3 regions of the Mesorhizobium sp. B2-5-4 genome follow, and region 3 is predicted to be linked to each of the others. Evidence: riboswitches for the same ligand, from Rfam matches in the RefSeq annotation. Region 3 holds a riboswitch; each other region holds the start of a gene.
The links. Region 3 has a riboswitch for cobalamin ahead of FJ492_RS03585 (aromatic ring-hydroxylating dioxygenase subunit alpha). Riboswitches for the same ligand answer to the same signal wherever they lie in the genome.

Region 1 (10,422 bases), on a different contig from region 3:
GCACTGGTCAAGATCCACATCCGCCGCCATCCGCGCTACCGCATCGAGGGTCGCGACCTGCACGCCGATCTGCCGGTTTCGCTGGCCGATGCTGTGCTGGGCGCCAAGGTGCCGGTCGAGACGCCGACGGGCAGGCTCGCTGTCAACGTTCCCGCTTGGTCCAGTTCCGACAAGGTCCTTCGGCTCAAGGGCAGGGGCTTGCCGGAGAAGGCCGGCGGCCATGGCGATCTCTATGCCCATGTGCGCATCATGCTGCCGGAAGGCGGCGACAGCGCGCTGGAATCGCTGTTGCGCGGCCAAAAAGGCTGATCAAGAGCTTTTGTCCCCCGAACTGTCCGGTTTGAACGCTTGAAGGGGCTGTGTGCCTGTGCGATAGGCACTCCACAAAGAGAAACCTTGCGGAGAGCGCTGACATGGCGGGTGGACAGGGCCTAATGGCCGGCAAGCGCGGCCTTATTCTTGGCGTCGCCAATAACAGGTCGATCGCCTATGGCATTGCCAAGGCCTGCGTCGATCACGGCGCCGAGATCGCACTGACCTATCAGGGCGAAGCCTTCAAGAAGCGGGTCGAGCCTCTGGCGGCGGAACTGGGCGCCTTTGTCGCCGGCCATTGCGACGTCACCGATTCCGCGAGCTTGGACGAGGTTTTCGCTAATGTCGCCAAGCATTGGGGCAAGCTCGACTTCCTCGTCCATGCCATCGCTTTTTCCGACAAGGACGAGCTGACCGGCCGTTATGTCGAGACGACGCGCGACAATTTCCTGCGCACCATGGACATTTCGGTCTATTCCTTCACCACCATCGCCAAGCGCGCCGAAGCGCTGATGACCGAGGGCGGTTCGCTGCTGACGCTGACCTATTACGGCGCCGAGAAGGTGATGCCGCACTATAACGTCATGGGCGTCGCCAAGGCGGCACTCGAGGCCAGCGTACGTTACCTCGCGGTTGATCTTGGCGCCAAGAAGATCCGCGTCAACGCGATTTCCGCCGGCCCGATCAAGACGCTTGCCGCCTCCGGCATTGGCGATTTCCGCTACATCCTGAAGTGGAACGAATACAATTCGCCGCTGAAGCAGACAGTCACGCAGGAAGAAGTCGGCGATTCCGGCGTCTATTTCCTGTCCGACCTGTCGCGTGGCGTCACCGGCGAGGTGCACCATGTCGATTCCGGCTATCATGTCGTCGGCATGAAGGCGGTCGACGCGCCGGATATTTCGACGGTCAAGGATTAGTTCTCTCCGCCTATCCTCCGTCCAGGCCCTGGGCCTATCTCCGGAAGAGCTGATGTACCCGCTGGTTTATATCGCGCGCCACGGCCAGACCGCGTGGAACGCCGAGTTCCGGCTTCAGGGCCAGGCCGACACCGATCTCAATGCTCTCGGCCGCGAGCAGGCGACCAGAAACGGCCATCGGCTGGCCGAACTCGTCGGCGATCCCAACGAGTTCGACTTCGTCGCCAGCCCAATGAGGCGGACGCGCGAGACAATGGAGCGCATCCGCGCCGCCATGAAGCTCGATCCGCTCGCCTATCGAACCGATATCAGGCTCATTGAAGTCAATTTCGGCGATTGGCAGGGCTTTACCTTTGCCGAGCTCGATACGCGGTCTCCCGGGGCAAGCAGGACGCGTGCTCGCGATAAATGGAATTTTCAGCCGCCGGGCGAAGGTGCCGAGAACTACCAGATGCTGCTTGAGCGGGTGAAGCCATGGTTCGACGAGATCGACCGCAAGACGATCTGTGTCACGCATGGCGGTGTCATGCGCGCCCTGTTTCGCTTCGTGCTTGATAGGCCCGAGGACGAGGCCGCGAACCTGGAGATACCGCACGATCGCGTGCTCAAACTCGAAGGCAACAGCCTGGAATGGCTTTAGGACGCCTGGTAAAGGCCAATTCCTAACGCATGTCGCCCAAAGTGACCTCGGTTTTTGGGAAGACGACATGCACAAAAACAAGACCTAAAGCGTGTCGCATGAATCCGTTTCGACGCGACGCGCTTTAGTTCGTGTCGCTGTCTCCCGGCAACTGCATGTCGGTGACGACGTTTTCGCCATCGGTCACATCGTAAGCGATGACGATGTCCATGCCTGGCTTCAGCGCGTCGAGATCGGTCTCGGCGTTCAGCTTGTAGGATTTGCCGTCATCAAGCGTCAGCGTCAATGCGTCCTTGTCGACCTTCTTGATCAGGCCTTCGGTCTGGCCGGCAAAGGCGGCGGTGGAAAGCAGCAGCGTGGCGGCAACAGCGCCAATCAGGGTACGCATCATCGTCCTCTTTGGTCATTGCGCCGGCCTGGGTGGCGGCGGATCCTCAACGGCGAATGGAGCAGAGCAGAAACCAACCGAATGTGTCAAAACTAAATCCGCCAGATCACAGTTTGACCACTGTGGAAAACGCCAATAGAAGGCTGGCTTCAGCCGGTTTCGATGCCGGGCAGGGCACTTTCCATGTCTCACAACACGTTTGGCCATCTTTTCCGCGTCACCACCTGGGGCGAGAGCCATGGCGCGGCGCTCGGCTGCGTGGTCGATGGCTGTCCGCCGGGTATCCGTTTCACGCGCGATGAAATCCAGGCCGAACTCGACAAGCGCCGACCCGGCCAATCGCGCTTCGTCACCCAACGCCGCGAGCCGGACGAGGTGAAGATCCTCTCAGGCTTCGTCCTCGACGAGGACGGCGCGACGATGATCACTACCGGTACGCCAGTCTCGATGCTGATCGAGAATGTCGATCAGCGCTCGAAGGACTATGGTGAGATCGCCCGCCAGTTCCGGCCGGGCCATGCCGACTACACCTACGAGGCCAAATACGGGGTACGGGACTATCGCGGTGGCGGCCGCTCTTCCGCACGCGAGACCGTGGCCAGGGTCGCCGCCGGCGCGCTCGCCCGCAAGGTGGTGCCGGGCATGGTCGTGCGCGGCGCGTTGGTGTCGATGGGCGAAAAGTCGATCGACCGAGCCAACTGGAACTGGAATTTCATCGGCGACGCGGAAAATCCGTTCTTCACCCCCGATCCCGCTTCCGTTCCTGTTTTCACGCAATATCTCGACGCCATTCGCAAGGCCGGCTCCTCGGTCGGCGCGGTGATCGAGATCGTCGCTGACGGCGTGCCTCCCGGCCTCGGCGCGCCGATCTACGCCAAGCTCGACCAGGACATTGCCTCCGGCCTGATGTCGATCAACGCCGTCAAGGGCGTCGAGATCGGCAACGGCTTCGAGGCCGCCCGCATCACCGGTGAGCAGAATGCCGACGAGATGCGCATGGGCAATGACGGCGAGCCGGTGTTCCTGTCTAATAATGCCGGCGGCATCCTCGGCGGCATCTCCACCGGCCAGGCGATCGTCGCGCGCTTTGCCGTGAAGCCGACGTCGTCGATCCTGACGCCGCGCAAATCGATCGACAAGGACGGCAACGACGTGGAGGTGATGACCAAGGGTCGCCACGACCCTTGCGTCGGCATCCGCGCCGTGCCGATCGGCGAGGCCATGGTTGCCTGCGCCATCGCCGACCACTATCTGCGGCACCGAGGACAGACAGGAAGGGGATAGGGACTAGGGGACTAAGCTTGGCTGCCACGCCAAAACGGCCAAATTTTCCTTTTCCCTAATCCCGCACTACCCTATTCCCCTACTCCCTGCGAGTGAAACGAGCGCTTTATGCCTTACGACCAGAAGAAAATCGTCGAAGCAATTCGGGCCTTCGAACGCGGCGAGATCGTCGTCGTCATGGACGATGACGGGCGTGAGAACGAGGGCGACCTGATCGTCGCCGCCGTCCACTGCACGCCGGAGAAGATGGCCTTCATCGTGCGCAACACGTCGGGCATCGTCTGTACGCCGATGCCGCGCGAGGAGGCCAAGCGGCTGAACCTCGCGCCGATGGTGGCCGACAATGATTCGGCCCACACGACCGCCTTCACCGTCAGCGTCGACTTCAAGCATGGCACCACGACAGGCATTTCAGCCGACGACCGCACGCTGACCGTTCGCAATCTTGCCAACGGCAATGTCGGCGCCTCCGATTTCGTCCGCCCCGGCCACATCTTTCCGCTCATCGCGCGCGAAGGCGGCGTGTTGATGCGCTCGGGTCACACCGAGGCCGCGGTCGACCTCTGCAGGCTCGCCGGCCTGCCGCCGATCGGCGTGATCTCGGAACTGGTCAATGATGACGGCACCGTCAAGCGCGGCCCGCAGGTCGCGGCCTTCGCCGAGGAGCACGGTCTCAAGCAGATATCGGTCGCCGACCTCATCGCTTACCGGCAGCGCAAGGAAACGCTGGTCGAGCGCGTCGCCTGTTCCGACATCGAGACGCTGGGTGGCAAGGCGCAGGTCTTCACCTACACGCTGCCCTGGGACACGATGCATCACGTCGCCATCGTCTTCGGCGATATCCGCGACGGCGAGGACGTCCCGGTGCGACTGCATTCGGAGGACGTCGTAACCGATGTGTTCGGCACCAGCCACCGCCTCGACGGCATCATGAAGGCGATGGGCGAGCGCAAGCGCGGTGTCATCGTCTATCTGCGCGAGGGCTCGGTCGGCGTCGCCCACCAGGAGCGCAACCGGCCGGCGCCGGGCGATCGCGAGGACCATGAAGAGGCGCGCCGGCGCGAGAGCGAATGGCGCGAGATCGGCCTTGGTGCGCAGATCCTGAAGGATCTCGGCATTTCCTCCATCAACCTGATCGCCTCGCGCGAACGCCATTATGTCGGTCTCGAAGGGTTTGGCATCCACATCGCCAAGACCGAGATTATCTGAGCTCAAGAAATCCTGGCTGTCACTCGGCCGGGATTGCCGCCTCGCATCCTTCCAACTCGCATTCATGGGTGGCGAGGCTGCGCTGGCCGAGCAGCACCGTGACCAGTGCGATAACGCCTGATGCCACCGAAACCCAGAACCCGTTCTGGGCGCCGAACGCATCCACCACGGCGCCGGCAGCGAACGAACCGAGCGCCATGCCGATGCCGATGCCGGTGGTCACCCAGGTGATGCCTTCGGTCAGCATCGTCTCAGGCACATGCCGTTCGATCAGGCCGAAGGCGGTGATGAAGGTCGGCGAGATCGCCACGCCGCTGATGAAGACAGTCAGCGCGAGCACGGGCACGGTGCTGGCGGTAAGCGGCAGCAGTGTGCCGAGCGCGACCAACGCGATCGCGATGGCGAGCTGGCGCTGCAGCGGTGCTTTCAGGTTGAGCGCGCCGATGATGATGCCGAGCACGAAGGAGCCCAGCGCATAGACGCCGATGACGAGACTTGCGGCGCCTGGCTGGCCGAGTTCCTTGGTGATCGCCACCGTGCTCACCTCCGTCGTCGCGAAAGTCGCGCCGATGAAGATCATGGCGAAGGTGATGATTTGAACCGGCCCCAGGCGGATAGCCGAGCCGGTTGAGCCATGGTCCACCGGTCGCACCTGCGGTTCGGTCGAACGCTGCAGGATGAAGGCTATCGAGCCCAGGGCCAGGAACAGCGTGCTGACGAGCACGCCCGCTTCCGGGAACAGCGCGGCGCTGAGACCAACCGACAGCGATGCGCCGGCGATGTAGACCAGTTCGTCGGCCGCCGACTCGAAGGCGAAGGCGGTGTTCATCTCGGGCCGGCCCCGGAAAAGCTCGGTCCAGCGCGCGCGTATCATGGCCGGCATGCTTGGCATCGCCGCGGCCAGCAATGCCGACACGAATAGCGTCCATATCGGCCAGTCCTGGTTGGCCGATGCGATCAGGGCCGCGAATGCGAGCACGGAGATGATGGTGGCGGGGACGACAACCCGCGTCTGGCCGAGGCGGTCGACCAACCTCGATATTTGCGGCGCCAGGAAAGCATTGGCCAAGGCGAATGTCGCCGAAACCGCACCCGCCAGCCAGTATTCGCCACGCGTCTGCGACAGCATCGCCACGATGCCGATCGGCGCCATGGCGATCGGCAGGCGCGCCATGAAGCCGGCGGCGGCAAAGCCCCTGGCGCCAGGAGCGCGAAAGATTTCCGAGTAGGGGTTTTGCATGATCCTGTTCCTCGACAAGGGGCGATTCGACAATTACATACGAGACGTATAAGTGTTAAATAGACCATACGTCGCGTATGTCAATTGGCATACGGAGCGTATGTAGATAAGGCCAGAGCATGCACCGACCCCGCAGAGAGATGATCGCCGAGACGCGTGCCAAGCTGATCGCCGCGGCGCGCCAAGCCTTTGGCACCATCGGTTATGCCGAAGCGTCGATGGACGATTTCACCGCATCGGCCGGACTGACGCGCGGCGCCCTCTATCATCATTTCGGCGATAAGAAGGGACTGCTGCAGGCGGTTATCGCGCAAATCGATGCGGAAATGGCCGCGCGGGTGAATGAGGTCGCGTCGAGGGCGCCGACCCGCTGGCAGCATTTCGTCGACGAATGCACGACCTACATCGAAATGGCGCTGGAGCCGGAAATCCAGCGCATCATGTTCCGGGACGGTCCGGCCGTGCTGGGCGATCCGGCACAGTGGTCGAATGCCAATGCCTGCGTCGGTTCAATGACCGATCATCTGACCGCGCTGCAAGAGGAGGGGGTGGTCGTGCCGGGCCTCGATCCCGAGACCGCGGCGCGGCTGATCAACGGGGCGAGCAGCCAGGCCGCACAGCGGATCGCCAACTCGAACGATCCCGAAGCGACGTCGAGGAAGGTGGTGGCAGCGTTCAAGCAATTGCTCGAAGGCCTGCTCGAAAAGCCGGAAGCGCGGCCAAACTGAGCCACCGTGGCGCTCCCGCCACCGCCTGCAATTGACAATAGACGGTTTGGGCGCATCCTCCACAGCCACCTCTGGGGGATTCGGGGCATGTGGGATTTCGATATCGGCAGGTCGGTGTCCATCATGATGCGGACCTGGCCTTTCATCGTCTTTCGCATGATCGTCTATTTCGGCATCACGCTGGCCTATATCATGGCCACCGGCACGGGCGCCTCCGTCGGCTATGGCGTCGGCCATATCTCCACCGATCCCGACGGACCGCTGTCCTTTGCCATGTGGGGCGGGATTGTTGGCTTCGGCCTCGTCTCGATCGCCGTCTACTGGATCCGCGAATACATCCTCTACGTCGTCAAGGCAGGCCATATCGCCGTCATGGTGCATCTGATCGACGGCCATGACATACCCGACGGCCAGAACCAGATCGCCTACGCGAAAGAGGTTGTGACCGAGCGTTTTGCCGAAGCGAACATCCTTTTCGTCGTCGACCAGCTGGTCAAGGGCGCCATCCGTGCCATCACCGGCCTGCTGGGCGGCATTGCGGCTTTCCTGCCCATTCCGGGCCTGAGCGGCCTGGTCTCATTCCTCAACACGGTGATCCGCCTGTCGCTGACCTATGTCGACGAGATCATTCTCGGCTACAACATCCGCATCAATTCGTCCTCACCCTTCGAGACCGCACGGCAAGGCGTCGTGCTCTACGCCCAGAACGGCAAGATCATGGTCAAGAACGCAGTCTGGCTGGCGTTGATCATGTGGGGGGTCTCCTTCGTCATCTTCCTGCTGATGCTGGCTCCGGCGGCCGCCATTCTTGACGTCATGCCCGGACAGCTCGCCGGCTGGGCCTTCGTTCTGGCCATTGTCTTTGCCTGGGCCTTCAAGGCGGCGTTCATCGAACCTTTCGCTATTGCCTGCCTGATGCAGGTCTATTTCAAGACCATCGAGGGCCAGGTGCCCGATGCCGCCTGGGACGCACGGCTGGCCGATGCCTCGTCGAAGTTCCGGGAACTCAAGCGCAAGGCGCTCTCCACCTTCGACGGTTCGCGCTGGGGCACGGCCGGCGCGACGCGCTGATCGGCGGGGTTTGCCGGCGCAGCGGCGACGGTGTTGAGGCGGGCCACCGTAGATTTGAGCGAGGCTTCACCCTGGCCGCAAAAAGTCTCGCTCATGATCAGTTCGGGCAGCGGCAGCCGTCGGCCCCAGCCATGCGTTTCGAGGTCCGGTTTCGGCGCAAACTCCGAGACACGGCCGACGCAGAGATAGGCGATCGGCGTCACGTGGTCGGGGATGGACAGCAGGCTTTTTAGCGCTTGCGCCTCGATGATGCTGACCCAGCCGACGCCAACGCCCTCGGCGCGGGCCGCCAGCCAGAAATTCTGTACCGCGCAGACCGTACTGTAGAGATCCATTTCCGGATTGTGCCAACGTCCCAGCGGCGAGCCTTTCGAGCGCTCGTGGTCGCAGGTGATACAGATGTTGAGCGCGCTTTCGCAAATGCCTTCGAGCTTGAGCTTGCGGTAGAGCGCCCGCCGGTCCGCCTCGATTGCCGGCAGTTCCTGTTCGCGCGCGGCAAGGAACAGGTCGCGCACCTTCGCCCGTCGCGCGGCATCGCGAATGACGATGAAATTCCAAGGCTGCATGAAGCCGACCGATGGCGCGTGATGGGCAGCAAGCAGCAGCCGCGCCAGCACCTCGTCGTCGATCGCTTCCGATGTAAAATGGCTGCGGACGTCGCGCCGCGTGAACATGGCGCGGTAAACCGCGTCGCGCGCGATCTGATCAAATCCATTGGCCGTTGGAGCGGTCATAGCTTCCGGCATCGCTTGTCCCCTTGCGATTGCAGCAGTTCAAATTCTCAGAGCGTACTTTGTGCGTCCAGGAGGGCGCACGTCGTTCTGATGCCATCCGCCTGACCATGCGGATGACGATGCCTGCCAGGCCGGTCTTCTGGCTCGGGATCAACCCGCGTCCGGTGCCTTCCCGTCATCGACAGTGGCACTTACCGGCGCGGTCCCCCTCACAGCGTTGGGCACGCCACGGTATCAAACCGTGTTCCCGATTCTCCCGCCAGAGCATTTGCAGCCAAGTGGAATCACTTGGCGTCGCAGAATGCGGCTAAAACAAACAGACCGGCGGGCACCAGGCAGTGGCGGCGACCTTACGCCGAAGCGCCGGCGACGCCAATGCCCGCAGCGACATGAATGGACGCAGCCGTGATTTTCCCCAGCGATCAAGCCGCAACGCATGGCCATCACGGCGCCGGGGCACTAGATAGGGGACATGGCCACTCGTCTCTACACGCACCCGATCTTCCTCGAACACATCACCCCGCCAGGTCACCCCGAGCGGCCCGACCGCTTGCGCGCCATCGAGCGCGTGCTCGACGACGAAGCTTTTGCCGCGCTTGACCGCGCCGAGGCACCGCAAGGCGACGAGGCTACCATCCTCTATGCGCATCCCGCCGATTTCGTCGCGCGCGTGCGCGCCGCCATTCCCGCTGAAGGCCTCGCCCGCATCGACGCCGACACCACCGCCAGCCCGAAGAGCTGGCAGGCGGTGATCACCGCGATCGGCGCCGCCAATGCCGCCGTCGACGACGTCTTTGCGGGCCGCGCCGACAATGTCTTCGTCGCCGCCCGGCCGCCTGGCCATCATGCTGAAAAGAACACGGCCATGGGCTTCTGCTTCTTCAACACTGCGGCTATCGCTGCCCGCTATGCGCAGAAGAAGCATGGCGCGGAGCGTGTCGCCGTCGTCGATTGGGACGTGCACCATGGCAACGGCACGCAGGATATTTTTTGGGACGATCCCTCGGTGCTCTATTGCTCGACGCACCAGATGCCGCTCTATCCCGGCACCGGCGCGAAGAACGAGACCGGCGCCGGCAACATCGTCAACGCGCCGCTGGCGCCGCAGACCGGCAGCGAGGTGTTTCGCGATGCTTTCCTGTCGCGCGTGCTGCCGGCACTCGACAATTTCGCGCCCGACCTGATCATCATTTCGGCCGGCTTCGACGCGCACCATCGCGACCCGCTGGCGGAGATCAATCTTACCGAGGACGATTTCGACTGGGCGACCGGCCAACTGATGCAGCGCGCCGCACGCCATAGCGGCAACCGGCTCGTCAGCGTGCTCGAGGGCGGCTACGATCTGCAGGGATTGGCATTTTCGGTCGGCGCCCATGTCGGGCGACTGATGAAAGGATGAATGATGACTAGTGAGATCAACGAAGACATCAAGGCGATGAGCTTCGAGCAGGCACTCGACGCGCTGGAGAAGATCGTCGATGATCTGGAGCGTGGCGACGTGCCGCTCGACCAGTCGATCCGGATCTACGAACGCGGCGAGGCGCTGAAGGTGCATTGCGACCGGTTACTGAAGGCCGCCGAGGACAAGGTCGAGAAGATCAGGCTGTCGCGCGACGGCAAGCCGGTTGGAACCGAGCCGCTCGACGCGGACTGAGGTCCGGAGCAGGCTTACCGACTTTGAACACGATCATGATTGAGGATACAACTCGTCCCGATTGAAACGGACAAGAGGAGATACGGAAGCGATGTGCAGAAACATCAAGACCCTGTTCAATTTTGATCCGCCGGCAACCAATGACGAAGTCCGCGACGCGGCACTCCAGTTTGTCCGCAAGCTCAGCGGAACGACGCGACCGTCGAAACAGAACCAGCATGCGTTCGATTATGCGGTCGAAG
Region 2 (10,422 bases), on a different contig from region 3:
CGGTAAGGGATGCGGCCATGGATTTACCGTTCGATCGTGCCGGTGCGGCGGATTTTCTTCTGCAGCAGAAGAATGCCGTAGAGCAGGGCTTCGGCGCTCGGCGGGCAGCCGGGCACATAGATGTCGACCGGCACGACCCGGTCGCAGCCGCGCACCACCGAATAGGAATAGTGGTAGTAGCCGCCGCCATTGGCGCAGGAGCCCATCGAGATGACGTAGCGTGGCTCCGGCATCTGGTCGTAGACCTTGCGCAACGCCGGCGCCATCTTGTTGGTCAGCGTGCCAGCCACGATCATGATGTCGGACTGGCGCGGAGACGCGCGCGGCGCGACACCGAAGCGCTCCGAATCGTAGCGCGGCATCGAGGTGTGGATCATTTCGACCGCGCAGCACGCCAGACCGAAGGTCATGAACATCAGCGAACCGCTGCGCGCCCAGGTGATCAGCGCCTCGGTCGAGGTGACCAGAAAACCCTTGTCGGCAAGCTCGTTGTTGATTTCGAGGAAGAAGGGATCGTCCTCCCCCACCGGCTTGCCGGTGTTGGGATCAATGATACCCTTGGGCTTCGGCGCGACGAGGGTGCCTGAACTGTCGTTCAATCCCATTCCAGCGCTCCTTTTTTCCATTCATAGGCAAAGCCGATGGTCAGCACCGCCAAAAACACCATCATTGACCAGAAACCGAGCATGCCAATCTTCGAGAAGGACACCGCCCAGGGGAAGAGGAAGGCTACTTCCAGGTCGAAGATGATGAACAGGATCGACACCAGATAGAAGCGGATGTCGAATTTCATGCGGGCATCGTCGAACGAGTTGAATCCGCATTCATAGGCGGACAGCTTCTCGGGATCCGGGTTGCGGTAGGCTACCAGGAAGGGCGCAGCCAGCAGCGCCAGACCGACCACCAGCGCCACGCCGATAAACAGGACGATGGGCAGGTACGAACTGAGGAGTGCGTTCATGCAGCGGCTTTCCGTTGGCGCCAATCCACGTTGATTACAGCACCGGAGCTTAATGCGGAAGCGTGACAGTTTAACCGCTGAACCGTTTTAAGGAGCCTATGCTGCAACGCGGCGAGGGTTAGCGCAGCACTTCCAGCGAAGCAAGTCAAACCTTGTTCAAAACACCGAGCTGGACGGCAATCCGGGAGAAACTGGTCCCATACGCTCCTGTTTGATTTCCTTCGCCATTTACTCCACTTTTCTCTCCTGACAGGGTTGCCGCCAAAACCCTGCTAGCATGGGCTGGAATCACGCCTCGCAACGACGTTAGACAGGTCCATCAGAGACGCATCCGCATGAAGGAAAAGATCTCGCTTGCCGCCGCCCGGCGCATCGCGCTCGCCGCTCAAGGGTTTCTCGATCCCCGCCCCGCCGGTACGCCCGACCGCCGCCACTTCGCCCGCGTTCTGTCCCGCACCGGCCTGCTGCAGATCGATTCCGTCAGTGCGGTGGTTCGTGCCCATTACATGCCGCTCTATTCGCGTCTTGGCCCCTATCCCCTCGCTTTGCTCGACAACGCCGCCGTGACCCGCAAGCGCACGGTCTTCGAATACTGGGCGCATGAGGCCTCGTTCCTGCCGGTCGAGACCTACCCGCTGATGCGCTGGCGCATGCAGCGCGCCGAGCAAGGCGATGAAATGTATCTGGGGCTGGCCAAATGGGGCCGCGAGCACGCCGCCTACGTAGAAGAGATCTACCGCGAGGTCGTCCAGCGCGGCCCGGTCGCCGCTTCCGCGCTGGAGGGCCAGAAAGGCTCCGGCGGCTGGTGGGGCTGGAGCCACGCCAAGCATGCCTTCGAATGGCTGTTCTGGGCCGGGCGCATCACCACGGCGCACCGGCGCGGCTTCGAGCGCTTCTACGACCTGCCAGAGCGCGTGCTGCCGCAGGCGATTCTCGACCTGCCAGTACCGGCCGCCGAGGACGCGCATCGTGAATTGCTGCGCATCTCCGCCCGCGCCCACGGCATCGCGACATCAGGCGACCTGCGCGACTATTTTCGACTCTCCCCCGCCGACATGAAAGGCCGCCTGGAGGAACTGGTCGAACTCGGCGAGTTGCTGCCGGTCCGCGTCGAGGGCTGGGACAAGCCGGCTTACCTCTATAGGGACGCGCGATTGCCACGCAAGATCGAGGCCCGCGCCCTGCTGGCGCCGTTCGACCCCGTTGTCTTCGAGCGCTCGCGCTCAGAGCGGCTGTTCAATTTTCACTACCGGATCGAGATCTACACGCCGGCCGACAAGCGCCAATACGGCTATTATGTCCTGCCCTTCCTGCTCGGCGACAGGATCGTGGCGCGCGTCGACCTCAAGGCAGACCGGCCGGCAAGTGTCCTGCGTGCCCATGCTGCTTACGCCGAGCCCGGCGCACCGCCCGATACCGCCGCTCAGCTCTTCGAGGAATTGAAGCAGATGCAGGGCTGGCTTGGCCTCGAACGCATCGAAGTGACGCCTGCCGGCGACCTGGGCCCGGCGCTGTCCGACATCGCAGTGTCGTAAGCTCGCGTTGACACCGCTGCCCGCAAGAGCCTAAATCGGATCCAGACGGTCTCCTCTCGGCAAAGGGAGGAGCCAAGAGGGAATGCGGTGCGGGATTGAAAATCCCAAATCCGCGGCTGTCCCCGCAACTGTGAGCGAAGAGCCAAGGCCGAAAGCCACTGGGATTGTCCCGGGAAGGCGGCTACCCAAGGCGATGACCCGCGAGCCAGGAGACCTGCCGTCTGGAATGCAAGTATCCGATCGCCCGGCGGGTTTTCCGGGCAAGGAGCCTGATTTGGATCGCGACAGCAGTTTTTCGGCTGAAACAATGGACATTTCGTCCGGCGAGGATGATTCCCTGGCCGGCATCACTGTCATCGTCTGCGCCTCCTGTCGCGACGAGAGCGGCTCCGACGCCCGTCCCCGGGCCGGCGAACTTTTGGCCGAAGATACGCGCCGAGCCGCCTCGGGCGACAACATCCGCATCCGCACCGTCGAATGCCTCGGCAATTGCAAACGTCGACTGAGCGCCGCGATCCTGCGTGACGGCTGCTGGAGCTATGTATTCGGCGATCTGACCAGGACCAGCGGCGCCGATCTCGTCACTGGCGCGAAACTCTTCGCCACCTCCAGCGACGGCCTCATTCCCTGGCGGGGCCGGCCCGATAGCCTCAAGCGCGGCCTCGTGGCCCGCATCCCTCCCCTCGACATGCTGAAAGACTTGATATGACCGCATCCGTTTCCCGCGTTCCCTGCACCGTCGTCACCGGCTTCCTCGGCGCCGGCAAGACGACCCTGGTCCGCCATCTCCTGGAAAACGCCGGCGGCAAGCGTATCGCGATCATTGTCAACGAATTCGGTGACATCGGCATCGACGGCGAAATCCTGAAAGGCTGTGGCATCGACACCTGCCCAGAGGAAAACATCGTCGAGTTGGCCAATGGCTGCATCTGCTGCACCGTCGCCGACGATTTCGTGCCGGCGCTCGACCAGATCCTGTCGCTGACGCCGAAGGTCGACCATATCCTGATCGAAACCTCGGGCCTCGCTTTGCCCAAGCCGCTGGTCCAGGCTTTCCAGTGGCCGACAGTGAAGAGCCGGGTGACCGTCGACGGCGTCATCGCCGTGGTCGACGGTCCCGCACTTGCCGAAGGCCGCGTCGCCAACGACATGGACGCCCTGCAGGCGCAGCGCGCCGGGGATGAAAGCCTCGACCATGATGATCCTGTCGAGGAGGTGTTCGAGGATCAGATCGCCTGCGCCGACCTGATCATCCTGTCGAAGAGCGACCTGATGGACGCCGAGGGCTCAGCCCGCGCCCATGCCATCATTGGCGAACACTCCGCCCGCGCAGTGAAGATCGTGCCGACGTCTTATGGCAAGGTCGATCCCTCCGTACTGCTCGGGCTCGGTCTCGCCGTCGAGGACGACATCGAGAACCGAAAATCCCATCATGACGGCGCGTTCGACCACGAGCATGACGACTTCGACACGTTCATCGTCGACATCCCCTCGATCGCCAATCCCGACGACCTGGCAAAACGCGTCGCCGCCGCCGCCGAACAGGAAAACGTGCTGCGGGTGAAAGGCTTCGTCGAGGTCGGTGGCAAGCCGATGCGGCTCCTGCTGCAGGCCGTCGGCCAGCGCGTCAATCATTACTACGACCGGGCCTGGACCGCCGGGGACGACCGCCGCTCGCGCCTCGTCGTCATCGGCCTCAAGGGGCTGAACCGTCCGGCGATCGAACGTATCCTCGCCGGCTGATTTCAGGCACGGGCCGCGATGCACATCCTCACCACGACCTCCGCCTCGCTCGACGACCTCGCCGAGCCTGTCGATCTCCGGCAGGCGCCGGCGGATATCGTGGCCTTGTCCTTCACCGACAGCGATCTCGCCGGACTGGCGGCGGCATGGAAGGCCGACGCCGATCGCCTGCCGTCGATGCGGCTCGCCGCACTGCGCGACCTGCGCCATCCCATGTCCGTCGATCTCTGGATCGACAGCGTCGCCCGCCATGCCAAGGTCATCATGGTGCGCATCCTCGGCGGCTACGACTGGTGGCGCTATGGCTGCGACCAGCTCGCGGCAATCGCCCGCGAGCGCGACATAAGACTGGCACTGCTTCCGGGTGAAAGCCATGACGAGGATCTCAGGCTGATCGAAGCCTCGACGCTGCCGCGCGCCGAACTCGACGGCCTGCTCGGCTATTTCCGCGAGGGCGGCCCGGCCAATATGAGCGCCCTGGTGCACAGGCTGGCAGGCCTGGCTGGACAAGATATGCCCGTCGCCAGTCCGGTCAGCGTGCCGAAAGCTGGTTACTATCAATCTGGATTGGGGGTCGCAGAACAGCCGGACCTTTCAAATGCCAGCACTCCCATCATCCCGATTCTCTTCTACCGATCGATGCTGCTTGCAGCCGATGTCGCCCCGATCGATGCGCTGGCCGAGACTTTACACTCCCAGGGACTGGCACCGGTCCCGATCTTCGTTTCCAGTCTCAAGGATCCGGTGTCCCTGGCGTTCGTCGAAAATACCATCGCATCGCTGAAACCCGCCGCCATCATCACCGCGACCGCTTTCGCTTCTGGCGCCGAGCCCGGCGTGGAAACCCTGTTCGACCGCGCCGGCGTGCCTGTCTTCCAGGTCATCGTCGCCACCACGCGCCGCGACGTGTGGGAAAACAATCAGCGCGGACTGGCGCCCGCCGACCTTGCCATGCATGTCGTGCTGCCCGAACTCGACGGCCGCATCCTTGCCGGTGCCATCTCTTTCAAGGGCGAGAGCGATGTCGACCCGGCGCTGGGCCACCGCGCCTTGGCCAACCGGCCGGAACTGGATCGTGTTGAGCAAGTGGCTAGCCGCGTAGCGGCCTTCATCCGTTTGCAGCAGACTCCGCGCGCCGAACGCAAGCTGGCAATCCTCATTCCCGATTATCCCAGTGCTCCCGGCCGCACCGGCTATGCGGTCGGGCTGGATGTGCCGTCCAGCGTCATCGCCATGCTGCGGGACTTGAGCGAACAGGGCTATGCCGTTGACGCGATACCGCAAACGCCGCGTGAATTGCTGGATTTGCTGGAGCGCGGCGACGGTGGGCTGAGGCTGGACGACTATCACTCCTTTTCGACGGAGTTGCTGGCAACGGCAATTGCTGCGGTAGAGGCTGCTTGGGGCAGAGCGGAAGATGAGACAGGTCTTCGCGAGGCGCCCCCCTCTGTCCTGCCAGAGGGGGGCGCCTCGCGAAGACCTTCGCTATCAGGCAAAAAACACTTCGCCTTCCGCGCCGCGCATTTCGGCAACATCACCGTCGCACTCGCCCCTGACCGTGGCCGTTCCGCGGACCGCCGCGCCGACTACCACGATCCGACGCTGCCTCCGCGCCACGCTTTGATCGCGTTCGGCCTGTGGCTGCGCGAATCGCTCGGCGTCCACGCTCTCATCCATGTCGGCGCCCACGGCACGCTGGAATGGCTGCCCGGCAAGACCGTCGCGCTTTCGCAAGCCTGCTTCCCCGAGATCGTCACCGGCCCCCTGCCCGTCATCTATCCCTTCATCGTCTCCAACCCCGGCGAAGCGGCACAGGCCAAACGGCGCATTGCCGCGGTCACGCTTGGTCATCTGCCGCCGCCGCTGACAGGCGCCGGACTGGACGAGGACCAGCACAAGCTCGAACGGCTGGTCGACGAATATGCCCAGGCCGACGGCCTCGACCGCCGTCGTCGTGACCGGCTGGCGAAACAGATTGTCGAAACCGCGCAAAAGACCGGCCTCGCTTCCGAAGCCGGCGTCGCCGAGACCGACGCGCCCGACGAAGCACTGCGCCGCATCGATGCCTGGCTCTGCGATCTCAAGGATTTTGCCATCAAGGACGGTCTGCATATCTATGGTCGCGCCCCAGACGACGAGCCCGATCCCATGCGCCGGCAAAGCGCGGAAGCCGAGAAGGCCGCGCTGCTCGCCGCGCTCGATGGCCGTCACGTCAAGGCGGGCCCGGCCGGAGCGTCCGCGCGCGGGCGCTCCGATGTCTTGCCCACCGGCCGCAACCTGTTCACGTCGGACCCGCGCACCATGCCGACCCCGACCGCCTATGATCTCGGCAAGGCGGCGGCGGAAGAAGTGGTGCGCGCCTACATGCAATCGCATGGCGATTGGCCGCGCTCCCTGGTGACAGACCTCTGGGGCTCGGCCTCGCTGCGCACCGGCGGTGAGGAGATCGCGCAGGGCCTTGCGTTGATGGGCTGCCGGCCGCAATGGGATACCGCGACCGGCCGCATCAACGGCATCGAGGTGTTGCCGCCGGCGACGCTCGGCCGCCCGCGCGTCGACGTCACCTGGCGCATATCAGGCCTGTTCCGCGACATGTTCCCGACCCAGATCGCACTGATCGACGCCGCCGCCAACGCCGTTGCAGCGCGCGACGAGGACGAATCAGAAAACCCGCTCGCCGCCAGGACCCGCGCCGACGGCAAGGTCAGCCCGCGCATCTTCGGCACCTCGCCCGGCACTTACGGCGCCGGCATCGAAGAGATTTTGTCCAGCGGCGACTGGGCGGCGCGCGAAGAAATCGGCCGCGCCTATCTCGACGCCACCTCGCATGCCTATGGCGGCGCCGGCGGCGAAGGGGTCTCGGCACCCGGAGCGTTTGAAGGCCGCATCGCCGAAGCCGATCTTCTGGTCCACACCGGCGACGACCCCGGCCGCGACATTCTCGAAGGTTCCGCCGACGTCGCCTTCATCGGCGGCTTTTCGGCCGCCTTGGCCACACTCGGCAGGAACGCCGACGTCATCGTGCTCGACACCACGGACCCGCAGAAGCCGAAACCGCGATCGGTTGGCGAAGCGGTGTCGCGCGTGGTGCGTGCCCGTGCCGTCAACGCCCGCTTCATATCAGGGCAGATCCGCCACGGTCCGCGCGGCGCCTCCGAATTCGCCGAGACGGTCGACCGGCTGGTCGGCTTCGCCGAGGCCACCCATGCCATTTCAGGCGCGTTGATCGAGGCCGTGCATGATGCCTATCTCGGTGACGCCGAGGTTCGCGCCTTCATCCTGCGCGAAAATCCCGCCGCCGCCAAAGTCATCGCCGAGCGCTTCCTGTCGGCACGCCGGCGCGGCCTCTGGCATCCCTTGCGCAATTCCATCGACGACGATCTCGCCGCGCTGATTGCCGAGGCCAACGCGCTCGGGGTCGCGGCATGAACGCCTTCTTGCGCCGTGGCGCCTGCCCTGCTTTGTCGGCGCCGATGCAGACAGGTGACGGCCTGCTGGTGCGGCTCAACCCGGTCTCCGGAGGCCTATCGCCGAGGCTCTTGATCGAGCTGGCCGAAGCCGCCTTGCGGCACGGCAACGGCATCATGGAAGTAACGGCGCGCGGCAGCATGCAGATACGCGGCCTGACAATGGAAAGCGCTGCGTTGCTGGCAGCGGAGGTCGATGCGCTGGGCATCGCGGTGCGCACCGGCGTCCCGGTCGAGACCGGCCCGCTGGCCGGCATTGACCCGCGGGAGATCGCCGATCCGAGGCCGATGGCTGAGTGCATTCGGATGGGCATTGAAGAAGCCGGGCTGGCAATAAGGTTGGGGCCGAAGGTTGCGGTGGTCGTTGACGGCGGTGGGCAACTGACGCTGGATGCGGTGACGGCGGATGTGCGGCTCGCTGCAACGCGGACCGATGTGGGGATCCAGTGGCGGGTGTCCGTCGCGGGTGATGGGCAGACCGCCAAGCCACTCGCTGTGGCGGATGAGGATGCGGCGCGCGACATTGCTGTCGCGGCGTTGCGGATGGTTGCCGAGAAAGGCCGCGAGGCGCACACGCGGGATTTGTCGAGGCGGCAATTGGAGTCTCTTGCAGGCTGGCACTCTATGGCGCCCCCCTCTGTCCTGCCGGAGGGGGGCGCCGTAGAGCGCTTTCATTCGCCCATTGGCTATTTCAGCCTGGGTAAAGGCCACGCCCTCGGCATCGGCCTAGCCTACGGCAGCATGCCGGCGGACAAAATCATCGGCCTCGCGCAAAAAGCTCTCGCCCTCGGCGCAACCGAAATCCGCCTCGTCCCAGGCCGCGCCCTGCTGTTCCTGGGCCAGCCGGCGGACGCCAAACAATCCCTTCATGACACCGCCGCCACCCTTGGCTTCGTCACCTCCCCCGCCGACCCGCGCACGCGCATCGCGGCCTGCCCGGGCACGCCGGCCTGCGCGTCCGGCCGGATCGCGACCCGCGACATCGCCGAGGCGATTGCCGCCGAGAACGCGGACATCCTCGACTTTACCCTGCACGTTTCCGGCTGCGCCAAGGGCTGCGCACATCCCGGCCCAGCAGCACTAACAATTGTCGGCGGTGAAAATGGAGCCGGACTTGTCGTGAACGCGACGGCAAAGGCCCTTCCTGCCGGCTACAGGCCGGGCTATGACGCCGCGCGCGGCATCAGCCGCGTCGCGGCGATGATCCGCAGCGCACGATTTCAAGGTGAAACCGCCGCCGCTTGCCTGACAAGGCTAGGACCGGCCGGCATCGCTGAGACCTACAAACAGGAATGAGCATGGCCGCCTACGACTATATCCACGACGGCACCGCGATTTACGAGCGCTCCTTCGCCATTATTCGCGCCGAGGCTGATCTGTCGCGCTTCTCCGAAGCCGAGGCCGATGTCGCCATCCGCATGATCCATGCCTGCGGCCAGGTCGAGGCAGCAAGTCGTTTCGTTTTCTCCCCCGATTTCGTCACCGCCGCCCGCACCGCTCTGGCCGCCGGCGCGCCGATCTTCTGCGACGCGGAAATGGTCTCGCATGGCGTCACCCGTGCCCGGCTGCCGGCCGGCAATGAGGTGATCTGCACCTTGCGCGACCCGCGCACGCACGACATCGCCAGGGAGATCGGCAACACCCGCTCGGCCGCCGCGATCGACCTTTGGGGCGAGCGTATGGCCGGTTCGGTCGTCGCCATCGGCAATGCGCCGACCGCACTCTTCTACCTGCTGGAAAAGCTGCGCGATGGCGCGCCCAAGCCGGCCGCCATTATCGGCATGCCGGTCGGTTTTGTCGGTGCTGCCGAATCCAAGGATGCCCTGGCCGAAAATTCCTATGGCGTACCGTACGCCACCGTGCGCGGCAGGCTTGGCGGCAGCGCGATGACCGCCGCAGCACTCAATTCACTGGCGAGGCCGGGCCTGTGAACGCGCTCCCCAAAGGCCGTCTCGTCGGCGTCGGCACCGGTCCCGGCGACCCCGAATTGCTGACGCTGAAGGCCGCACGGACCTTGGCCGAAGCCGATGTCGTGGCTTATTTCGCCAAACGCGGCAACAACAGCAATGCGCGCGCCATCGTCGAGGCGCGCTTCCGGCCCGACATGCTGGAACTGCCGCTGCTCTATCCCGTGACCACCGAGATCGACAAGGATCACGACGATTACCGCTCGCAGATATCAGGTTTCTACGAGGAGTCGGCCGACAGGGTCGCCGAGCACCTCGACGCCGGCAAGATGGTTGCCGTGCTCTCCGAAGGCGACCCGCTGTTCTACGGCTCCTACATGCACCTGCATGTGCGCCTTGCACATCGCTACCCGACCGAGGTCATTCCCGGCATCACCGCCATGTCCGGCTGCTGGTCGCAGACCGGCGTGCCGATCGTCCAGGGCGACGACGTGCTGACCGTGCTGCCTGGCACGATGAGCGAATTCGACCTGACGCGCCGCCTCGCCGACACCGACGCTGCCGTCATCATGAAGGTCGGCCGCAACCTGCCCAAGATCAAGCGCGCGCTGGAGGCGACCGGCAAACTGACGCGTGCCGTCTACGTCGAGCGCGGCACCATGGCCGGCAGCGTCTCGATGAAGCTTGCCGACAAACCGGACGACAAGGCGCCCTATTTCGCCATCGTGCTGGTTGCTGGCTGGTCCGGTCGACCCGGCGTGGCTGGAGCGCAGGCATGAGCGGCCGTCTCACCGTCATCGGCCTCGGGC
Region 3 (10,422 bases):
CGTCGTCGACCACAATGTCGGGCCGTTTCGCGGCAAGTTCGCCGGCGATCGCCGCGGTATATTGCTGGCGCAAGGTCTCCAGATCCAGCCGTTGGGCAGGGTCCTGCGCCAACCGGATGAGGATCTCGGCATCGCTGACCATCCAGGCGGAGGGGTTGCGTGCCACGACACGGGCGCCAGTCATCCGGGCGAGCGGATTGCCGGCCTGCAGCCGCGAGCCGATCGACATGAAGGTTGGATGGTCGATTACGCGGCTGACGGCGACCGCCGCGGCGTCGAGACCGCCGCGTGGCTGAGTGAATGCCAGACCTTGTTGCGCCACGACCAATTTCACGATCGAAAACAGCCCAAGCGCGGCCCCAAACATGGCCGGCAGGGGCAGGCTTCGCAATGGTTTCAACCTGATAGACTGCAGCATCAATGCCAGGACGCCGACTGTCAGGAACGGCAGCGCCTGATACGTCCACCCCTTGCCCATGATGACGAAGGCAGGGACGTAGGCCGCTCCAGCCAAAAGCAGTATTTGCGCATCGCGATGGGGCCGACCGGGATAAGCCATCACCAGTGTGGCCCCTGCCATGGCCGCGAACATAGGGATAGGCCATAGCATCAACATGTCCATGACCGGCATCCGCATCGGCAAATAGACTTGACGCAACAAGGGCAGCACCTCTGCGAAGAAAGGCTGCATGAAAACAGCGAGTGCGATCAGATAGCCAACGGTCAGAATACCACCGACCACACTCTCCGTCGTAAAAAGCGGACGCAGCGAGCGTCGCTGTAGCGCAATCACAAGGGCCGGCAGCGCCAGAGCCAGCACGCTGTAGGGTGGTTTGATCATCACGAAGATACCGGCGCCGACACCGGCAACCATCCGCTCGGCGATGCTGCCGGCACGAAAATCCGCCGTTCGATCACGTGCCGAAAGCAATGCCAGCCACGGCAGCAAGGCGATCACGGCAATCTGCTCGCGCTGGCCGAAATCCGGCGGAAACAGGAACAGCACGACAAACACCGCCGCCGGAATAATCCAGACGCACCGCTTCAGAACCTCGTCGGTCCGTGCAAGAATGCGAGCCGAAAAGCAGACGGAAGCAGCCGCGAGGGCCGCCACGCCCACACTCACCCAAAATTCCGCCGACAGCCCGGTCAGGCGCTCCATGGCGAGGAAAGGCAAATAGAGCCAGGTTGAAAAAGGTGGATTGCCCTCGGCGATATCGACGTAAAGGCGTTCGCCGTTGAGGACACGGTCGCCAACCGTCAGCAGCCAGGACACGTCTACATTGCTCGGCACCACGAAGAGCGAGACGACGACCGCATAAATGGTGATCAACAACGTTGCGACAGCCGGCCCGACGAGTCGAAATACAGCCTTGCTGGATTTGAAGCTTGCCAGCTTGCCCTGAGCAACGAGCGGCGCATTCATGCAAATGGCTTTCATCACCGGAACAACCAGTATCGGTGAGTTTCTAGCAGCCAGCAGTTAAGGGCGTTCTAACCTGGCGGCTTAACGCCACTTGACCGCCACAGATTGCACGGCGCGTCGCTATCGGCCTGGATGCTTGCCGGGATCAGGGCCGCGAACGTGGGAACCGGCCGCAGGCGCGCCGATGCGGCGCCGGACCGGCGGAACGCTGATCCTGACCGTGATGTCCAGCATCATCTCTCCCACCGTCGGCGGGCAAGGTATGGTCTGCAAGAAGACCAGGGGCGGCGGTCCCTCTGGCGGCTCGCGGCGGGTCGGTCCGCCGCGCCATGCTTTGCCGCGCCATGCCCTGGCGGGCGGCTCCTGCCGCAGCCGCCGCTCTTGCGTCTCAGCCGCAACTGCTTGGCAAAGCCGCGCGACAGCCAGGCCAGCCTGCCGAAATCGGTTCGCGGCTTGGCCTGCAGCACCGCCGACCAGCGCGAAAGGCCGGTGAGGTCGGCCATGTCAAGCACGCGCGCCAGCACCCTGTTCGGCACCGCCGCGCCAATATCGAGCGCGAGGTAGGAGAGCGCCGCCGCCGCGGCCACGGCAAGGCCACGCCTGGCGACAACGTCGAGGAACACGTCCCAGTCGACATCGCCGGCGCGAATGGCTACAGCGCAATTGACCAGCCAATCGCTGTGCGTGTGAGCGTCGAGCCCGGCATGCGCGATGGCGATCGCGATGCGGTCCGCAGGCGACGGCACCAGCACGCCGACGCCGCTGAATTGGGCCGCCGCTCGCCGCCAGATCGCCTGGTCGTCCTCGTCGCTTTGCTGCGAACCGTCATAGGGCGGATCAAGCCTCGATTTCCAGTGCCGACAGTGGCTTTGAACAGCAGGCCAGGATGAAGCCATCATCGATCTCGTGATCGAGGATGCCGCCATTGTGGCTCATCTCGACGCTGCCGGAGACTTTCTTCACCTTGCAAGTTCCGCACAGGCCGAATTCGCAGGCCGCCGGTATCCGCACGCCCGAAGCACGCGCCGTCTGCAGCACGGTCTGGCCGGCGACACAGTCGGCGTCGACGTCCGAAAGCGCGAAGCGGATCGGCGTTGCGGCTTCGACGGGGACAGCCACACCGTCCTGCGCCGGCGCCGCGAATGGCGCCGGGATTTCCTCAACGGTCGGCGCGGCAAAGCTCTCCTGATGGTACTTTGCCATGTCGAAGCCGGCGGCTTCGAGCATGCCGCGCACGGCGCGCATGAAGGGATCGGGGCCGCAGCAGAAGATTTCGCGTTCGCGGAAATCGGGCGCCAGCAGTGGCAGCCGGATAGCGTCGATGCGGCCCATATGGCCATACCAGCCCTCGCGGCTCGACCGTTCCTCGATCATGAAGCCGAGCGACAGGCCCGGCATGTGGCCGCCGAGCAGCTCCAGCTCCTTGCGGAAGATGATCTCTTCCGGGCGCCGCGCGCAGTTGACGAAGCCGACATCGGTCCATGGTGCGCAGTCGTTCAGCCAGCGCAGCATCGACATCATCGGCGTCACGCCGGAACCGGCCGAGATGAACAGATATTTCGCCGCCGGATGGCTGTGCAGTGAAAAGTCGCCGCCCGGTCCATAGGCCTTGACGTGCGAGCCGGGCGCCAGGTGATCGAACATCCAGCGTGTGCCGATGCTGCCCACCTGCGCCTTCACCGTCACCGCGATCGAGAATGGCCGCGACGGTGACGATGACAGCGTATAGGTGCGCATCAGCGGCCCGTCCGGTGTCGGCAATTCCAGCGTCACGAACTGGCCCGGCTTGTAGCGGAACCAGGTCTGGTTGTCGGAGCGGAAGGTGAAGGTCTTCACGTCGGGCGCCTCGTCGGTGACGCCGGTCACTTCCAGCACCTGCAGCCTGTCGTTCCAGGGCGCCATCTGGTCGAGATGGCGATAGAGGCCGAGGTCCGTCATCGCATTCATCCTCTTGTCCCTTTTGTTCTGCGCATGCCCAAAACCGCCGTCTTTAGCGATATGCCTAGGCAACGCTGCGCAGGGCCGGCCGGCCGCCTTCGGCAAGCCGTGGCCCGATGAAGGACGCGTACCACTCGACGAACTGGATCACGCCGCCCTCATGGAGCTCCGAATAGGGGCCTGGCTCGTAGGCCGGCGACAGGATGCCGAAGGCGTTTTCCTCGACGATGCGGCGATCCTGGTCGTTGGTCTCGGTCCAGACATGGGTGAGTTCTGCGAGATCGTAATCGACGCCCTCGACCGCATCCTTATGCACCAGCCATTTGGTCGTCACCGCCGTTTCCGTGGCGCTGATCGGCAGCACCCGGAAGGTGACGGCGTGGTCGCCCAGGATGTGGTTCCAGGTCGTCGGATAGTGGTAAAGCAGCAACGAACCGATGCGGTTGGTTGAAACGCTGTCGGAAAGGTTCCTCTCGACCGCGCGCTTTCCCGTCATCGTATAGCTGACGGCATCGCGCAGCAGCGGTGCGCGGGTCGCGCGATACTGGCCGGCCGGATCGATGCGGAACTTGCTCGGCAGGCCGGCCGCTTCGCATTTCGCCCAGTGCGCCAGCATCTCCGGATCGCTGTCGGCGCCTTGCACGCCGGTTACCGTCGGTGCTTCCGGGAAGGTCTTGCAGAGTTCGGGATGATTGCCGGCGCAATGATAGCATTCGCGGTTGTTTTCCCAGACCAGCTTCCAGTTGCCCTTCTCGATGATGGTGCTCTCGAAGGCGACTTTTGCCTCACGCAGCCGGTGCGGCAAAAGGTAGGGCTCGATCATCGCCCGCATCGGCGCGAAGTCGGCTGGCTCCTTGGCCAGGCAGATGAAGACATAGCCGGCGACGCTTTCGCAGGCGACCGGCTTCAGCCCGAACTGGCTCTTGTCGAACCCATCGGCCATCTGGCGGGCGAACAGCAGCCGGCCGTCGAGCTCGTAGGTCCATTGGTGATAGGGACAGACCAGCTTGGCGGCCGTGCCCTTGTCGGAATTGCAGACGCGGCTGCCGCGATGGCGGCAGGAATTGTGGAAGGCGTTGATCTTGCCCTGCTGATCGCGCACCAGCACGACCGGATAATCGCCGATCTGCGCGGTGATGAAGCTGCCCGGCTTGGGCAATTCGCAATCATGGCCGATGAACAGCCAGTCGCGATACCAGATCAACTCCATGTCCAGCTTGAAGTAGTCCGGGTCGGTGTAAAAGGGCTGTTCCAGCGAAAAGTCTTGTCTGCGGCTGCTCAAGAGCCTCAGCATGTCGTTGCGCGCGTCCATGTCCTGTCCTCAGTTTCAAGGACTGAACTGGTGGTGATTGAGGAAGGACTGGGCGCAGATCGGCGAAAAGCCGGACAAACACCATCCGCCTCTTGACCGCCCACCGCGATCAGTCGAGTTCTAGCGATCTCGGGCTGGTTTCCGGGCTCTGGAGTTGTCCTTGCGGACCATCGCGACACCTTCCCAGGCTTTAGCCCAGTGGTCTCCCGTTGCGACTTGAACTCCACCACCGTTGCGGGGGCAGCGCCGGAATCTGACCGGCTTCCCAATTCTCCGCTCCGTCGTCACGCAGCGGCACCTGAGATGCCTGATCTAATCACGACAGGCTTTGCGACATCGGCACGAAAGCGACATCGCATCCATGCGGCGCGACACGCATGCTGGATCGTCACGACAGGCTTGTAGCCGTTGGAATCGCCTTCTGTCGCCAAGCCGCGCCGGCACCGTCTTCGACCCCTTTGCCGGCAGCAAACAGGTTAACAGTTTCAAAAAGTGACTATTAGAGGAGTCTAAAATCGAACCGAACGGTTCGTTTCTGTTGACGGTGCGTGCAAGAGGCTGTGAACGCCGAGCCTCCGACACAGTTGGTGATCAGGATGCTGTTTCAAGGTAACTAGCTGATATCACAAGAGAAAATAAGAGATGCGGAAAGCGCTGGTACAATTTCAAGTGGTGGAGTCATGGTCCACGCTGAACAACTTCGTGATTGGAAACGGCAAGGGTGCTCTCCCACATCGGGGCTGTCCGGACGACGCGATTTAATCCCAAGACACGCCGCTAGATGGACGGAAAAATACTGGAGTACCAAAAAATGAAAAAGATCATTCTCACTGCCGCCGCCCTTCTGGCTGTTTCCGGCAGCGCCTTCGCTGGTAGCGACAATTACGGTTCGAACGGCGCCAACCAGCCTGCTGCCGCGGTGGACAGCTCGTACACCGCTTCCACCTCCACCAAGACGTCGGAGCCGGGTGCTCAAACGCCTGCTCAGGGCAGCGATCGCAACCTCTTCGGCCGCTAACGGCCTGTCCCCACGGACGGCGGGCTTGCCCGCCGATCCGGTAGAATTCAAGAAATTCAGGAGTGTCTAAAATGAACAAGATCCTTATTGCCGCCGCCGCCGTTCTGGCCATTTCCGGCAGCGCTTTTGCCAGCGACAACTATGGCTCCAACGGTGCCAACCAGCCTGCCGCCGCGGTGGACAACTCGTACACCGCGTCGGTCGACAAGTCGGCTCCTGCCAGCCAGGAGCCCGTCCAGCACGGCGCCGATCGCAACCTGTTCGGCAACAACTAACATCTCTTCAAGCAAGGACGGCGCGCTCAGCCCGCCCCTTGAATTCGAAAAAATCGGAGCACCAAAATGAAAAAGATTGTTCTTACCGCCGTCGCTCTTCTGATTGCCGCTGGCAGCGCCTATGCCGGCAACGACAACGTTGGCGACACCGACATCAACAAGCTGGCGACCGTCAACGTCGACACCTCGCATACGGGCTCGATCCGCAAGAGCGAATCGCCCGTCTACAAGCTGCTCAATTCGTCGGGCGACGTACAGAAGTCCGTCCCTCAGGGCGCAGACCGCAACCTCTTCGGCAACAACTAACCAGCCGTGGTAATATACAAAAGAGAGCGGCGGGCTTGCCCGCCGCTCTCTTTTTGCGTTGTCGAGACAGCTTGTGGTCTCAGGCGGCTTTTGCTTCCGCTTCCTGCAGGGCGAACGACCGTCCATCCGCATCGAAGATATGAAGATCTCCGGCATTGGCGGTCAGCCGCAGCGTCGAGCCGCGCTTGACCTCGACATTGCCCGGCAACTTGGTCACCAGCGGCAGGTCGGCACGGCCGATGTCGATATAGACCAGCTGAACCTCACCGAGCTGCTCGAGATAATCGACCGTCCCCTCGAACAGATAATCGCTACCACTGGCGATCGCGAGATCTTCCGGCCGCACGCCGAAGCTGACCGCCGCTCCCTTTGCCGAAGCAGGCGTTGCGATCGGTACCGTCGCCTTGCGTCCGCCGACATGACTGACGATGGTCGGATTGCCCGTCTTGTCGACCGTCGCCGGCAGGATATTCATGGCCGGTGAGCCGATGAACTGGGCGACGAAGAGGTTGCCGGGGTTCTTGTAGAGCTCCATCGGCGTGCCGACCTGCTCGATGTGGCCATCCTTCAGCACGACGATGCGGTCGGCCAGCGTCATCGCCTCGACCTGGTCGTGCGTGACATAGACCATAGTCGTGTTGGGCATCGATTCCTTGAGCTTGGCGATCTCGATGCGCGTGGCGACGCGCAGCGCCGCGTCAAGGTTCGACAGCGGTTCGTCGAACAGGAACACTTTCGGATTGCGCACGATGGCTCGGCCGATGGCGACACGCTGGCGCTGGCCGCCCGACATCGCCTTGGGCAGGCGATCGAGATATTTGGTCAACTGCAGGATCTCGGCCGCCTGCCGTACCCGCTTGTCAATCTCGGCCTTGCTTTCCTTGCCGATCTTCATCGAGAAGGCCATGTTGTCGTAGACGGTCATGTGCGGATAGAGCGCGTAGGACTGGAACACCATGGCGATGCCGCGCTTCGACGGCGGCACGTCGTTGACCACCTGACCGTCGATCCTGAGTTCACCCGAGGTGATTTCCTCAAGCCCGGCGATCGAGCGCAGCAAGGTGGACTTGCCGCAGCCCGACGGGCCGACGAAGACGATGAATTCGCCCGATTTGATGTCGAGGTCGATGCCGTGGAGAATGTTGAGATTGCCGTAGGACTTCTTCACTTGTCTCAAATTGACATCGGCCATTGATTTCCTCCAGTGATTCCTCGGATGTTTCAGCCTATGCGTCCGAACCAGGCGTCGTAACCGCCGAGTTCGACCGAACCGGTGCTCGCCCGCCCGGAAAACCCGTGTCCCACCAAAGGTTGCAGGGTTCGGTTGCCGAGGTCAACCTTCGTCGGCCTGGCGCCCAGATTGAAAACGCAGACGACCTCCTCATTGCCCGCCCGGCGGGTGAAGGCGACGGTGTCGCCCTCGCTTTCAATGAAGGTGATGTCGCCCTTTGCCAGCGCCGGATGGGCGCGGCGGAAGGCGAGAAAGCGCCGGTAATGCTCAAGCAGGGAGGTCTCGTCGCCTTGCTGCACGTTGACCGCCTGTGACAGATGCTTGGCCGGCACCGGCAGCCAGGGTTTTGCCGGGGAGAAGCCGCCATTCCTGGCGCCGCCATCCCACACCATGGGCGTGCGGCAGCCGTCGCGGCCCTTGAATTCCGGCCAGAAGCGGATGCCGTAGGGGTCCTGCAGATCCTCGAAGCGCAGGTCGGCCTCGCCGAGCCCGAGTTCTTCGCCCTGGTAGATGCAGACCGAGCCGCGCAGCGACATCAGCAATGCCGAGATGACCTTGAGATAGGCGGACGGGTCGGCTTCGTCGGCGGCCCAGCGCGAGGCCGGGCGCATCACGTCATGGTTGGAAAACGCCCAGCACGACCAGCCGTCGCTGGCGACCCTGCCAAAGGCTTCCAGCACCGAGCGCACCTTGGCGGCGCTGATCTTTTCCGGCGCCAGGAAGTCGAAGGAATAGCACATATGCACGCGCTTGCCGCCGGCGGTGTAGGCGGCGACCACGTCCAGCCCGCGCTGCGAATCGCCGACTTCGCCGACCGCGGCGGTCGCCGGATACTCGTCGAGCAGCGCCCTGAAGCGCTCGAGGAAAGCGAGGTTCTCCGGCCGGCTCTTGTCGTAGATATGATCCTGGTAGTTGTAGGGGTTGACCGCCGGCGCGGTCTGGTCGTTGCGCTCTTCCGGCGGCAGCGGCGGATTGTTTTCCAGCCCCTGGCTGTGGAAGTAGAAATTGATGGTATCGAGACGGAAGCCGTCGACGCCGCGCTCCAGCCAGAAACGGGTGACGTCGAGCAGCGCGTCCTGGACTTGGCGGCTATGGAAGTTCAGGTCGGGCTGCTCGGCCAGGAAATTGTGCAGGTAATATTGCTGGCGGCTGGTGTCCCATTGCCACGCCGAGCCGCCGAAGATCGACAGCCAGTTATTGGGCGGCGTGCCGTCGGGCCTTGCGTCGGCCCAGACATACCAGTCGGCCTTCGGATTGGTGCGGCTCGAGCGACTTTCCATGAACCAGGGATGGATATCGGCGGTATGCGACAGCACCTCGTCGATCATCACCTTGAGACCCAGCCGGTGCGCCTCCGCCGTCAGCGCGTCGAAGTCGGCCAGCGTGCCGAACATCGGGTCGACGTCACAATAATCCGAGACGTCGTAGCCGAAATCCTTCATTGGCGATTTGAAGAAAGGCGAGATCCAGATGGCATCCGCGCCAAGGGCCGCAATGTAGGGCAGCCTGCCGATGATGCCCTTGAGGTCACCGATGCCGTCGCCGTTGGAGTCCTGATAGCTGCGCGGATAGATCTGGTAGATCACCGCGCCCCGCCACCAGTCGCGATCGATGGCGGGATCTGGTTTCGAAGTCGCCTTCAAAGCCGAGTGCATTGTCTCAACCTCCTTTCACCGAGCCGGCCAGCAGCCCGCGGACGAAATAACGCTGCAGCGAGAAAAAGACGATCAGCGGCACGATGATGGTGATGAAGGCCGATGTCGTCAGGATCTCCCAGTTGCCGCCACGCGAGCCGAGCAGCGCATTGAGCTTGGCCGTCAGCACGATCTGGTCGGGCGCCGTTCCGAGGAAAACCATTGCCACCAGGAGATCGTTCCATACCCACAGGAATTGGAAGATGGCGAAGGAGGCAAGCACCGGGAAGGACAGCGGCAGCACGATCTTGACGAAGATCTCGAAATCGCTGGCGCCGTCGATGCGCGCCGATTCCATGATCTCGCGCGGCAGGCCGGCAATGTAGCTTCGAAGCAGATAGATGGCGAAGGGCAGGCCGAAACCGGTATGCGCCAGCCAGATGCCGAGATAGGTCTTGGACGGCACGCCGAAGAACGTCCCGACGCCGTTGTAGAGCTTCAGGAGCGGGATGAGCGACATCTGCAGCGGCACCACCAGCAGGCCGATGACGACAGCGATCAAGAGCGCGCGGCCTGGAAAGCGCATCCAGGCCAGCGCATAGGCGGCAAACGCCGCGATCAGGATAGGGATGACGGTCGCCGGGATGGTGACCGTCAGCGAATTCATGAAGGAGCGGCCGATGCCTTCGGAGAACAGCACGGTCTGATAGTTTTCGGGGGTGAATTTCGGCGGCGCCGACGAAGCGTAGTAGATGCGCTGGCCCCGATCGCCCTCGAATGCCTTGGGCGAGGCCATGACGAAGCTGCCGTCGGCGTTGAGTTGCAGGGTGACGCCGTCGCCGAGATCGGCTGATGTGCCGGCAGGATACTGCGTCGGTGCCGCCGCCTTGACGCCGAAGGCGCTTATCGCGCGCTTGGCCCCGTCGCCGAAGATATTGCCCTGGAGAACGAACTTGCCGTCCTTTTCTGCTTGTGTCGAGGCGGCCGGCAGTCGCCCGGCTTCTGTTTGGCTGGAACTGGCGAAGGAATTCCACCAGCCCGAGGCGATGATCTGGTCCTTGTCGCGCAGCGACGAGACGAGGATGCCGAGCGTCGGGATGGTCCAGATCACCACGAAGACGAGCACCGCGATATGGACGCCGAAACGGCTGGCGAACGAATTTCCGGTTGCGACGGCCATCTCAGTGCCCTCCCGTCTCTTTGTTGGCCTGGCGAATGTTCCAGATCATGATTGGAATGACAGCGATCATGATAATGATGGCAATGGTCGCGCCGCGGCCAA

Region 1: it holds a riboswitch for cobalamin, as region 3 does, so the genes downstream of both, bluB (5,6-dimethylbenzimidazole synthase) here and FJ492_RS03585 (aromatic ring-hydroxylating dioxygenase subunit alpha) in region 3, are expected to answer to the same signal.
Region 2: it holds a riboswitch for cobalamin, as region 3 does, so the genes downstream of both, FJ492_RS04740 (DUF1636 family protein) here and FJ492_RS03585 (aromatic ring-hydroxylating dioxygenase subunit alpha) in region 3, are expected to answer to the same signal.

The regions. Positions count from the first base shown of each region.
Region 1 is NZ_VFUR01000015.1:51,348-61,769, reverse strand. Features, by position in the region: gene FJ492_RS19380 (J domain-containing protein) at 1-309, shown strand, start outside; gene fabI (enoyl-ACP reductase FabI) at 414-1,232, shown strand; gene FJ492_RS19370 (histidine phosphatase family protein) at 1,285-1,872, shown strand; gene FJ492_RS19365 (DUF1344 domain-containing protein) at 1,997-2,260, opposite strand; gene aroC (chorismate synthase) at 2,444-3,544, shown strand; gene ribB (3,4-dihydroxy-2-butanone-4-phosphate synthase) at 3,653-4,753, shown strand; gene FJ492_RS19350 (MFS transporter) at 4,773-5,993, opposite strand; gene FJ492_RS19345 (TetR/AcrR family transcriptional regulator) at 6,113-6,721, shown strand; gene FJ492_RS19340 (hypothetical protein) at 6,809-7,792, shown strand; partial or broken gene bluB (5,6-dimethylbenzimidazole synthase) at 7,957-8,466, opposite strand; cobalamin riboswitch at 8,638-8,820, opposite strand; gene FJ492_RS19330 (histone deacetylase family protein) at 8,999-9,925, shown strand; gene FJ492_RS19325 (exodeoxyribonuclease VII small subunit) at 9,929-10,180, shown strand; gene FJ492_RS19320 (DUF2277 domain-containing protein) at 10,272-10,422, shown strand, end outside.
Region 2 is NZ_VFUR01000003.1:33,642-44,063, forward strand. Features, by position in the region: gene FJ492_RS04720 (NADH-quinone oxidoreductase subunit C) at 1-19, opposite strand, end outside; gene FJ492_RS04725 (NADH-quinone oxidoreductase subunit B) at 24-605, opposite strand; gene FJ492_RS04730 (NADH-quinone oxidoreductase subunit A) at 596-961, opposite strand; gene FJ492_RS04735 (winged helix-turn-helix domain-containing protein) at 1,297-2,496, shown strand; cobalamin riboswitch at 2,526-2,733, shown strand; gene FJ492_RS04740 (DUF1636 family protein) at 2,771-3,205, shown strand; gene cobW (cobalamin biosynthesis protein CobW) at 3,202-4,239, shown strand; gene cobN (cobaltochelatase subunit CobN) at 4,258-7,668, shown strand; gene cobG (precorrin-3B synthase) at 7,665-9,002, shown strand; gene FJ492_RS04760 (precorrin-8X methylmutase) at 9,005-9,637, shown strand; gene FJ492_RS04765 (precorrin-2 C(20)-methyltransferase) at 9,634-10,392, shown strand; gene FJ492_RS04770 (precorrin-3B C(17)-methyltransferase) at 10,389-10,422, shown strand, end outside.
Region 3 is NZ_VFUR01000002.1:206,592-217,013, forward strand. Features, by position in the region: gene FJ492_RS03575 (hypothetical protein) at 1,660-2,322, opposite strand; gene FJ492_RS03580 (hybrid-cluster NAD(P)-dependent oxidoreductase) at 2,264-3,364, opposite strand; gene FJ492_RS03585 (aromatic ring-hydroxylating dioxygenase subunit alpha) at 3,429-4,676, opposite strand; cobalamin riboswitch at 4,791-4,993, opposite strand; gene FJ492_RS03590 (DUF680 domain-containing protein) at 5,488-5,694, shown strand; gene FJ492_RS03595 (DUF680 domain-containing protein) at 5,766-5,969, shown strand; gene FJ492_RS03600 (DUF680 domain-containing protein) at 6,036-6,275, shown strand; gene ugpC (sn-glycerol-3-phosphate ABC transporter ATP-binding protein UgpC) at 6,355-7,467, opposite strand; gene FJ492_RS03610 (alpha-glucosidase) at 7,497-9,161, opposite strand; gene FJ492_RS03615 (carbohydrate ABC transporter permease) at 9,166-10,320, opposite strand; gene FJ492_RS03620 (sugar ABC transporter permease) at 10,322-10,422, opposite strand, start outside.